3 regions of the Streptomyces sp. NPDC058051 genome follow, and region 3 is predicted to be linked to each of the others. Evidence: riboswitches for the same ligand, from Rfam matches in the RefSeq annotation. Region 3 holds a riboswitch; each other region holds the start of a gene.

The links. Region 3 has a riboswitch for cyclic di-AMP ahead of ACFVUT_RS27360 (M23 family metallopeptidase). Riboswitches for the same ligand answer to the same signal wherever they lie in the genome.
Region 1: it holds a riboswitch for cyclic di-AMP, as region 3 does, so the genes downstream of both, ACFVUT_RS34140 (NlpC/P60 family protein) here and ACFVUT_RS27360 (M23 family metallopeptidase) in region 3, are expected to answer to the same signal.
Region 2: it holds a riboswitch for cyclic di-AMP, as region 3 does, so the genes downstream of both, ACFVUT_RS29910 (M23 family metallopeptidase) here and ACFVUT_RS27360 (M23 family metallopeptidase) in region 3, are expected to answer to the same signal.

The regions. Positions count from the first base shown of each region.
Region 1 covers NZ_JBHVRW010000034.1:47,651-50,919, forward strand. Annotated here, with positions in the region: gene pcrA (DNA helicase PcrA) at 1-1,354, opposite strand, end outside; cyclic di-AMP (ydaO/yuaA leader) riboswitch at 1,612-1,777, shown strand; gene ACFVUT_RS34140 (NlpC/P60 family protein) at 1,776-2,921, shown strand; gene ACFVUT_RS34145 (hypothetical protein) at 3,177-3,269, opposite strand, start outside.
Region 2 covers NZ_JBHVRW010000024.1:112,438-115,706, forward strand. Annotated here, with positions in the region: gene ACFVUT_RS29905 (PP2C family protein-serine/threonine phosphatase) at 187-1,347, shown strand; cyclic di-AMP (ydaO/yuaA leader) riboswitch at 1,686-1,838, shown strand; gene ACFVUT_RS29910 (M23 family metallopeptidase) at 1,850-3,040, shown strand.
Region 3 covers NZ_JBHVRW010000020.1:107,220-110,488, forward strand. Annotated here, with positions in the region: gene ACFVUT_RS27355 (M16 family metallopeptidase) at 1-1,043, shown strand, start outside; cyclic di-AMP (ydaO/yuaA leader) riboswitch at 1,434-1,600, shown strand; gene ACFVUT_RS27360 (M23 family metallopeptidase) at 1,614-2,438, shown strand; gene ACFVUT_RS27365 (GntR family transcriptional regulator) at 2,716-3,269, shown strand, end outside.

The DNA.
Region 1 (3,269 bases), on a different contig from region 3:
CGTAGAAGCGCACGCCGCCGACGACCTTGTAGGGCAGGCCGACGCGGATGAAGATCTCTTCGAAGACACGGGACTGCGCGTTCGTCCGGTAGAAGATCGCGACGTCGCCCGCCTTGGCGTCACCGGCGTCGGTCAGCCGGTCGATCTCGTCGGCGACGAACTGTGCCTCGTCGTGCTCGGTGTCGGCGACGTAGCCGGTGATCCGGGCGCCCGTGCCGGCGTTCGTCCAGAGGTTCTTGGGGCGGCGGCTCTCGTTGCGCTCGATGACCGCGTTGGCGGCGGACAGGATCGTCTGCGTGGAGCGGTAGTTCTGCTCCAGGAGGATCGTGGTCGCGTTCGGGTAGTCCTCCTCGAACTGGAGGATGTTGCGGATGGTCGCGCCTCGGAAGGCGTAGATCGACTGGTCCGCGTCACCGACGACGCACAGCTCGGCGGGGGCGTCGCCCTCGCCGGCCGGGCCGACCAGTTCGCGTACGAGGGTGTACTGGGCGTGGTTGGTGTCCTGGTACTCGTCGACCAGGACGTGCCGGAAGCGGCGGCGGTAGTGCTCGGCGACGTCGGGGAACGCCTGGAGCAGGTGGACCGTCGTCATGATGATGTCGTCGAAGTCGAGTGCGTTGGCCTCGCGCAGCCGGGACTGGTACATCGCGTAGGCCTGGGCGAGGGTCTTCTCGAAACCGTCGGCAGCCTGGCCGGCGAAGGTCTCCTCGTCGATCAGCTCGTTCTTCAGGTTGGAGACCTTGGCCGTGAAGGACTTCGGCGGGAAGCGCTTGGGGTCGAGGTCGAGATCGCGGCAGACCAGGGCCATCAGCCGCTTGGAGTCGGCGGCGTCGTAGATGGAGAACGACGAGGTGAAGCCGAGCTTCTTCGACTCACGGCGCAGGATGCGTACGCACGCGCTGTGGAAGGTCATGACCCACATGGCGTTGGCCCGCGGTCCGACGAGCTGTTCGACGCGCTCCTTCATCTCGCCCGCGGCCTTGTTGGTGAAGGTGATCGCCAGGATCTGGCCGGGGTGCACTCCGCGCTCGGCGAGGAGGTGGGCGATCCGGTGGGTCAGCACCCGGGTCTTGCCGGAGCCCGCCCCGGCGACGATGAGCAGCGGGGAGCCCGCGTGCACCACGGCGGCGCGCTGCTCGGTGTTCAGCCCGTCGAGCAGCGCCGCGGCGTCGATCACTGGGCGGTGCGCGCCGTCGCGGTAGTACGCGTCCCTGGGCGGTGGGGGCCCGTCGAACACGCCCGCGAAGAGGTCCTCCGGCACCTCTTCGGGTGCGGAGTCCTCGGGGGGCGGCGGGGGCCCTTCCTCCGTGTGCTGGAGGCCGGCCAGGAAGCTGTCGTCAAAGAGGCTGCTCATCGCTTGTCGAGTCTAGGCCGCCGCACCGACACGCGAGGGCCGCATGGCGAACCGCACCCCGCAGACGGGCACGCAAAGAGAGCGGATCTCCACACCGGGTGAGGGATTCCGGGCTGCCGTCCGCCCTGGCCGCCCCACCGCACCCAGGTCACGAAAATGTATCGGGCATATCGAACATCGACCTTCACAGCGGCCCCACGGGTTGGCTAGCGTGCTCGACCGGGTGGTCCGTACCCCCTGAGGCGAACCACGCCGAGCGGACACCCGCGCCGAATCCGGGCTGCCCTCAGAGGAGTTCGGAACCGGGGACCCATACGCAGCACCGGGGTGAATCGGTCCATGTCCCCCACTCGGACCGTAGGGCAGCCTTCCGTTCCGCCCGAACCCGACAGCTAACCCGGTAGGCGCGCCACGGAAGGAGATGCCGGCCTTGGCGTCGCATCGCAAACCGCGCACCCGCGTGCGCACCACCACACCGGCTGTCGGCCTCACGACGGCCGCACTGGCGACCGTGACCCTGCTCTCCACGCAGAGCGCCACAGCCGCCCCCGCTCCGAAGCCCAGCGTCGAGGACGTCCAGAAGAAGGTCGACGACCTCTACCGGCAGGCGGGCACCGCGACCCAGCAGTACAACCGGGCGAAGGAAGCCTCCGCCACCCAGCGCGCCAAGGTCGACGGCCTGCTGGAGGAGGTGGCGAAGCGCGCCGACAAGCTCAACGAGGCCCGCAGGACGCTCGGCGCCTACGCCGCCGCCCAGTACCGCACCGGCTCCATCGCGCCGACCGCCACCTTCTTCCTGGCCGACGACCCGCAGTCGTACTTCGACCAGAAGCAGCTGATGAACCGGATGACCGATCAGCAGCAGAAGGCGGTCTCGGACTTCCGTACGGAGCAGGTCGAGACGTCGAAGAAGCGCGCCGAGGCGGTACGGAGCCTGGAGACGCTGACCACGGCGCAGAGCACGCTGCGCACCAGCAAGGAGAACGTCCAGCAGAAGCTGGGCGAGGCGCGCACGCTGCTGTCGAAGCTCACCGCCGAGGAGAAGGCACGGCTCGCGGCGCTGGAGCGCAAGAAGGAGGAGGAGGCCAAGCGCAAGGCGGCGGAGCTCGCCAAGCAGCAGGCCGCCGCCAAGGCCGAGGCGGAGCGCAAGGCGGCGGAGGCCGCGAAGGAGGCGGGCTCCGGCAGCGGCACCGGAACCGGTGCGGACAGCAGCGCCACCACCAAGGCGGAGAAGGCCCTCGCCTTCGCCGCGGCCCAGATCGGCAAGCCGTACGTATGGGGTGCGACGGGCCCGTCCTCGTACGACTGCTCCGGGCTCACCCAGGCGGCATGGAAGGCCGCCGGCGTCGACATCCCGCGCACCACCTGGGACCAGGTGGAGATAGGTACCCGGATCGCGACGGCCGATCTCCAGCCGGGCGACCTCGTCTTCTTCTACGACGACATCAGCCACGTCGGCATCTACAAGGGTGACGGGATGATGATCCACGCACCGAAGCCGGGGGCGAATGTGCGCGAGGAGTCGATCTACTACATGCCGATCTACGGCAGCGTGCGCCCGGCGTAGCACGCGGAGCACCTCTGCCCTTGTCCTTCTACGGACCTCGGGGCGATCCCTGTCCGGGCCCGAGGTCCGGGCGGGGCCCGAAGTCCGGGCGGGAGCCGAAGTCCGGGCGACGGCCGAAGTCCGGGCAAGGGCCGAGGTCCAGGAAGGGCCCACGGCCCGGTCGAGGGCCGACGCCCGGGCAGGGACTCAAGACCCGGTCAAGAGCCGACGTCCGGGCAGGATCCAGAGCGCCCGGAAGGACGACGCGGGCCGGGCTCAGGTCCAGAGCGTGGCGATGAAGATGTTGACGAGCGTCAGCCCGCCCACCGCCGCGAAGGCCCCCTTGTCGACCTTCTCCTCGTCCCGCTT
Region 2 (3,269 bases), on a different contig from region 3:
GCCGTGTTGCGCACGCGGTACGCCCGGCCTGCGTGTCGTGGAGTGGTAGACCCGGCGGCCTGTGAGCTGCGCCACGTGCGCACCCCATTGGCCGATGACGATTCGCCGCACGACGTCGCTCCGGCGAGCCTGGGAGTGGGCGCGGTACCGTCCGCAGCCGCGCGTGTACCGGGCAGGAGAGCACAGGTGGGGAAGCGGCTGAAGCGGCGTGGTGGACACGGCGAGGACAGCGGAGCCCTCACCCGGCGGTTCGTCCGCAAGCTGCCCGCCCTGATGATCATCGGCGGAGTGGTGTTCGACGCCTTCACGCCGCCGACCTTCACCGCCATTCCGCTCTTCGTGGCGGCGCCCCTGATCGCGGCACCCTTCTTCTCGCTGCGCAGCACCATCCGCACCGGTATCGCCGCGACGCTGGCCGTCATCGTGCTGCGCGTGTACAACAACAAGCTGCCGTTGGTCGTCCCACTCATCGAACTGCTCACCCTGGTCACCGTCTCGGTCCTCGCGGTCGTGATCAACACGGTCGTGCGGCGCGGCAACGAGCAGCTGGCTTCCGCGCGGGTCATCGCGGAGACCGCCATGCGGGCGGTGCTGCCGAAGCCGTCCGACCGGATCGGCGGGCTGCATGTGGCGGCGCGGTACGAGGCGGCGCAGGCGGACGAGTTCGTCGGCGGTGACCTGTTCGCCGTGACGGACACCCCGCAGGGGGTGCGGCTGGTGGTCGGGGACGTACGGGGAAAGGGGCTCGACGCCGTCGAGTCGGTGGCGGTGGTCATCGGGGCGTTCCGGGAGGCGGCCGAGCAGGAGCGTTCGCTGGAGGGTGTGGCGCAGCGGCTGGAGCGGGCACTGGCGCGGGAGGGGACGCGGGGCGGGCTGGATGCCGTCGAGGGCTTCATCACCGCGGTACTGGCCGAGATCCCGTCCGGGGTGAACCGGGTGCGGGTCGTCAACCGCGGTCACCCCGAGCCGATCCTGCTGCACTCGGACGGGGCACTGGAGGTGCTGCGGCCCACGGCGCCCGCGCTGCCGCTCGGGATGGGGCTGGGGGCGTGGCCCGACCGGGCCGACGAGTGGGATCTGCCGGCCGGGACGACCCTCCTGCTCTACACCGACGGTCTCTCCGAGGCGAGGGATACCGAGGGAGTCTTCTACGATCCGGCGGCCCGGTTGCGTGGACGGATCTTCCCGGGGCCCGAGGAGCTGCTGTCCGCGCTGACCGATGACGTACGGCGCCATACGGGGGGCGAGACGACTGACGACATGGCGCTGCTCGCGGTCATACGGCCCGCGGAGGGGCAGCCGGACCGGCGCAGGACCGTGAGGATCGTGGGCGTGGACGAGATGTGACGGGCGGGGGCGGGGGGCTTGTGGGGCGTGCGGGTGTGGGGGTGGCGGTGTCGGCGGGCGTTTAGTGGGGTGCGCGTCGTGCGGTCCGGCGGTGACATCGGCACGCGATGCCACCGTGCGTAATCGAAAGGCGTCGCTCCGCATAACAGTTGACGCAACGTCAGAAACCCGGTAGTGGCTGAAGGGTAATTAACTCATCCAGTTACGCGCGATTTTGTCCAGTAAAGTCCAGGCCAAAGACGTGAACGATCAGTGGGAACGGCTTGGAATCAGGCCCGTGCGTCTATTAACGTTCGATAACGCAGCGCGGTCGTCCCAGCCGTCGTCAGTGGCGGCACCGTGCGCGAGCGCCGAATTCCGCAAGGGAACCGGGGAACCACCTACATGGGGTGAATCGGACACCTGTGTCTCGTGAGAGGCAGTGGCGTCCGTAGGAGACCTTCCTGCTCCGAACCCGTCAGCTAACCCGGTAGGCGAGAAGGAAGGAAAGGAGTGCGCCCCCGTGGCGTCCAACAAGCCTGCCCCCGAGTCCCCCTCGCGCTTCAACCCCGAGTTCGGTTCCGACTTCGGCGCTGACTCTGGATCAGGATGTGGTTCCGGTTACGGAACCGCCGGGACGGGAACGGCGTTCGGCGCCGATTACGGCACCGGGCCCGGCGGCTTCAACCCCGAGTTCGGCGGCGACCTCCGCGCCGACGAGCATGGTGAGCCCGCCCGAAGCTGGGACGAGTGGAACCCCACCGAGGAGTCCGTCCGCCCCGTGCGCGGCAAGCACCGCGTCGCCAAGCAGCGCAACGGACTTGCCCGTAGCTCCACGGTGCTCGGGGTCGGCGTCATCGCGGCGGTCGGCGCGGGCGGCATGGCCAGCGCGCAGAGCAAGCCGCCGGTCTCCATCTCCCTTCCCGACGCCATCACGAACAACCTTCCCGACGCCAAGTCCCTTCCCGGTGTGGGCTCCCTGTTCTCCGGCGAGTCCGAGGCCGACAAGGCCGAGATCGCCGCCGCTGCCGCCCCGCTCACCACTGCCGGCCTCACCGCGGTCGACGCCGAGCAGGGCACGACGGACGCCGGCGAGGCCCTTCGCGCCCGCATCCTCCAGCAGGCCGAGCAGCAGCAGGACGCCGCCGACGCCGAGGCCAAGGCGGCTCAGGAGAAGGAGGCCGCGGAGAAGGCCGCCGCCGAGGCCAAGAAGCAGCAGGACGCGGCCGAGGCCAAGGCCGCCGCCGAGAAGAAGAAGGCGGAAGAGGAGGCCAAGGCGAAGGCCGAGGCACTGCGGCTTGCCAAGCTGGCCGCCAGCTACGCCATCCCGACCTCCTCGTACACGATCACCTCGACGTTCGGCCAGGCCGGCTCGATGTGGTCCTCCGGGTACCACACCGGTCTCGACTTCGCGGCGCCGACCGGCACCCCGATCAAGGCCATACACACGGGCACCATCACGTCGGCAGGCTGGTCCGGTTCGTACGGCTACCGCACGGTGCTGGAGCTTGAGGACGGTACGGAGCTGTGGTTCTGCCACCAGTCCTCGATCGGCGTGAGCGTCGGGCAGAAGGTCACCACCGGTGACACCATCGGACGGGTCGGCGCGACCGGCAACGTCACGGGCCCGCACCTCCACCTGGAGGTCCACACCCCCGACGGCACGGGCATCGACCCGATGGCCTGGCTGCGGGACAAGGGCCTCACCCCCTGATCGGCCGACCCGCCCCTCCCCACCCGCGTGATCCGAACCGGTTCACCGGTTGTTGAACTCCGGCAGTCCTGACGCTCACCCCCCGACGTCAGGGCTGCCGGTTCTGTCGGAGTCGAGGCCGCGGTGTCCGGTTCTGTCAGAACCGCGGCCCGGGGCCGGGGCCCGGCGCAGGGACTCGACGCCCGGTCGGCAGTGGAACGGTCACCCGTGCGTCGGAATAGCGGAACAG
Region 3 (3,269 bases):
CCAAGGCGCTCGCCCTGGTCGCCGAGGCGCTGCGGGCGCCTGCCTTCGCCGACAGCGAGGTCGAACGGCTGGTACGCAACCGGCTCGACGAGATCCCGCACGAGCAGGCCAACCCGGCCCGGCGCGCCGCCAAGCAGCTCTCCAAGGAGCTCTTTCCGGCCGAGGCCCGGATGTCGCGCCCGCGCCTGGGCTCCGAGGAGACGGTGGAGCGGATCGACTCGGCAGCCGTGCGCGCCTTCTTCGACGCCCATGTCCGGCCCTCCACGGCGACCGCCGTGGTCGTCGGCGATCTCACCGGCATCGACCTGGACGCCCTGCTCGCCGACACCCTCGGCGACTGGTCGGGGGACTCCGCGGAGCCCCGGCCCGCCCCGCCGATCACCGCCGACGACTCCGGTCGCGTGGTGATCGTGGACCGCCCGGGCGCGGTGCAGACGCAACTGCTGATCGGCCGGATCGGCGCCGACCGGCACGACAGCGTGTGGCCGGCCCAGGTGCTGGGCACGTACTGCCTGGGCGGCACGCTGACCTCCCGGCTGGACCGCGTGCTGCGCGAGGAGAAGGGCTACACCTACGGCGTACGGGCCTTCGCCCAGGTGCTGCGGTCGTCGGCCCCGGATTCCGCGTCGGGGGCGACCGGCGCGGCCATGCTCGCCATCAGCGGGTCGGTGGACACGGAGTCCACGGAACCGGCGCTGAAGGACCTGTGGACGGTCCTGCGGACCCTGGCGGCCGAGGGACTGACCGACGGAGAGCGTGAGACGGCCGTGCAGAACCTCGTGGGTGTCGCACCGCTGAAGTTCGAGACGGCGGCCTCGGTCGCGGGCACCCTCGCCGACCAGGTCGAGCAGCATCTCCCGGACGACTACCAAGCACGGCTGTACACCCGGCTCGCGGAGACCGGCACGGTCGAGGCGACCGCGGCGGTGGTCAACGCCTTCCCGGTCGACCGGCTGGTCACGATCCTCGTCGGAGATGCGGCGCGGATCGAGGAGCCGGTCCGGGCGCTGGGCATCGGAGCGGTGTCGGTGGTCGCCGGCTGACGGTCGGTCCGCCCCGGCCGCGGTCGCACCCGCCGCGGCGCAGGACGGTGTCCGGCCCCGCGGCGGGCTTCGGCCGACCGGCCGCGTTGTCGTGTGTGGCAGTCCACCCGTGGGCTGTCACACACGACAGCGAGCAGGCCGGGCGCGGACCGCACCCGTCGGCCGACCGATTCGCCGACCGGCTATGTATCGATATGTCAGCACATAAGGAAGACCCCTGTGAGGCAGATCTCGCCGGGGTCTTCTCTTTTGTCCTCTTTTGGTGGAGAGGTTGCCTGTCTGCCCTGTGGGATGCGCTACAAAACGGCCTGTCCGTTTGGTGAATGAAAGTGCCCCCGCTTAGCGTCGGCTGGGCTGTCCGCCACTCGTATGCCACATCCGTGACGTACCGGGCAGCCATCGCCGAGTCCCCGTCAGGCGCGAGCCTGGGGAGCCGGGGACCCACGCAGTCCCTGGGGTGAATCGGATGTCTGAGCCTCGGTGAGGCCGGGGCGTCCGTAGGAGACCTTCCTGCTCCGAACCCGTCAGCTAACCCGGTAGGCGAGAAGGAAGGAAAGGATCAGCCACTTCATGGCGTTCACCCGTGCCACCGGGAAGCATCGTGCCCCCAGCCGGCTGACGCGCGGCAGCGCGAAGATCGTCGGCGTCGCGACGCTGGCCACCACCGGCGTCATCGGCGGCATGGCCGCCCCGGCCGTTGCCGCGGACTCCTCCACCGGCGAGACCGGACTGAGCCAGGTCATCGCCATCGAGAGTGCTCTCGCCGAGCAGATCGACGCCCAGGCCGACGCGCAGCAGCGCCAGGCCGATGCTGCGGCGAAGGCGAAGGCGGAGGCCCAGCGGAAGGCTGAGGCCGAGAAGAAGGCGGAGGCCAGGAAGAAGGCCGAAGCGAAGAAGAAGGCGGACGCCTTGGCCGAGGCGCAGCGCGCGACCGAGGCGCGGGCCGAGAAGGTCCGTGCCGCCCGGTCCGCCGAGCGCACCCGCCTGGGTTCCTTCCAGCTCCCGGTCGCCGGTTCGTACGTCACCACCGGGTACAAGTCCAGCGGCTCGCTCTGGTCCTCCGGCAGTCACTCGGGCATCGACTTCCACGCCGCGTCCGGCAGCTCCGTCGTCGCCGTCGGCGCCGGTACGGTCGTCGAGGCCGGCTGGGGCGGTGCATACGGCAACAACATCGTGCTCCGGATGACGGACGGCACGTACACGCAGTACGGCCACCTCTCCTCGATCGGCGTCTCCGTCGGCCAGAGCGTCGGCGCGGGGCAGCGGATCGGCCTCTCCGGCTCGACCGGCAACTCCACCGGACCGCACCTCCACTTCGAGGCCCGCACCACCCCGTCGTACGGCTCCGACATGGATCCCGTCGCGTACCTGCGCGCCCACGGCGTCAACGTCTGACCGACGCGCGCCGCACGCAGCACCCCCCAAAGGCCCCGGCAGCAGCTCGCCGGGGCCTTTGCCGTCCCCGGTCTCCGCGCCCGCCCGCAGTGCCTGCGCCCGGGTCTCCGTGCTCGGCCTTCGCGCCCGCCCGCAGTGCCTGTGCCCGGAACCGTCCTGCGGCCAAAGATATTCACGAATTTCCACCCGGCATCGGAAATTCGGCCGCCTTGCAATAGAGTCGCAGAAGAGGCGTCGGTCGGCCGCGTTTCGCGGGGATTAAGGCGGAGGTTCGGATATGCGCATTCCGGCGCATTCGGTATGCACGGCGATCCGTGACGACATCGTCTCCGGTGTCTTCGAACGGGGCGGCCGACTCACCGAGGAGTTGCTGGCGCGTCGTTACGGGGTCTCCCGTGTCCCGGTGCGGGAAGCGCTGCGCACCCTGGAGTCCGAGGGCTTCGTGGTCACGCGCAGACATGCGGGCGCCTGTGTCGCCGAGCCCACCGAGCAGGAGGCCGCCGACCTCCTGGAGGTGCGGATGCTGCTGGAGCCGCTGGGCGCCGCACGCGCCGCTCAGCGTCGCACCGAGGCGCATCTCAAGGTCCTGCGGGGTCTGGTCAGGCTCGGCCAGGAGCGTGCGCGGCGGGGCGAGGGGGAGGACCTGCGCTCGCTGGGCGGCTGGTTCCACGAGACGTTGGCGCAGGCCTCCGGCAGTTCCAGCCTGATCGCGCTGCTCACCCAGCTCCGGCACAAGATCGCCTGGATGTACACCGTCGAGCAGCCGGCCCGTCCGGTGGATTCGTGGGCCGAGCACGGAGCCATCGTGGACGCGGTGGCGCGGGGCGACGC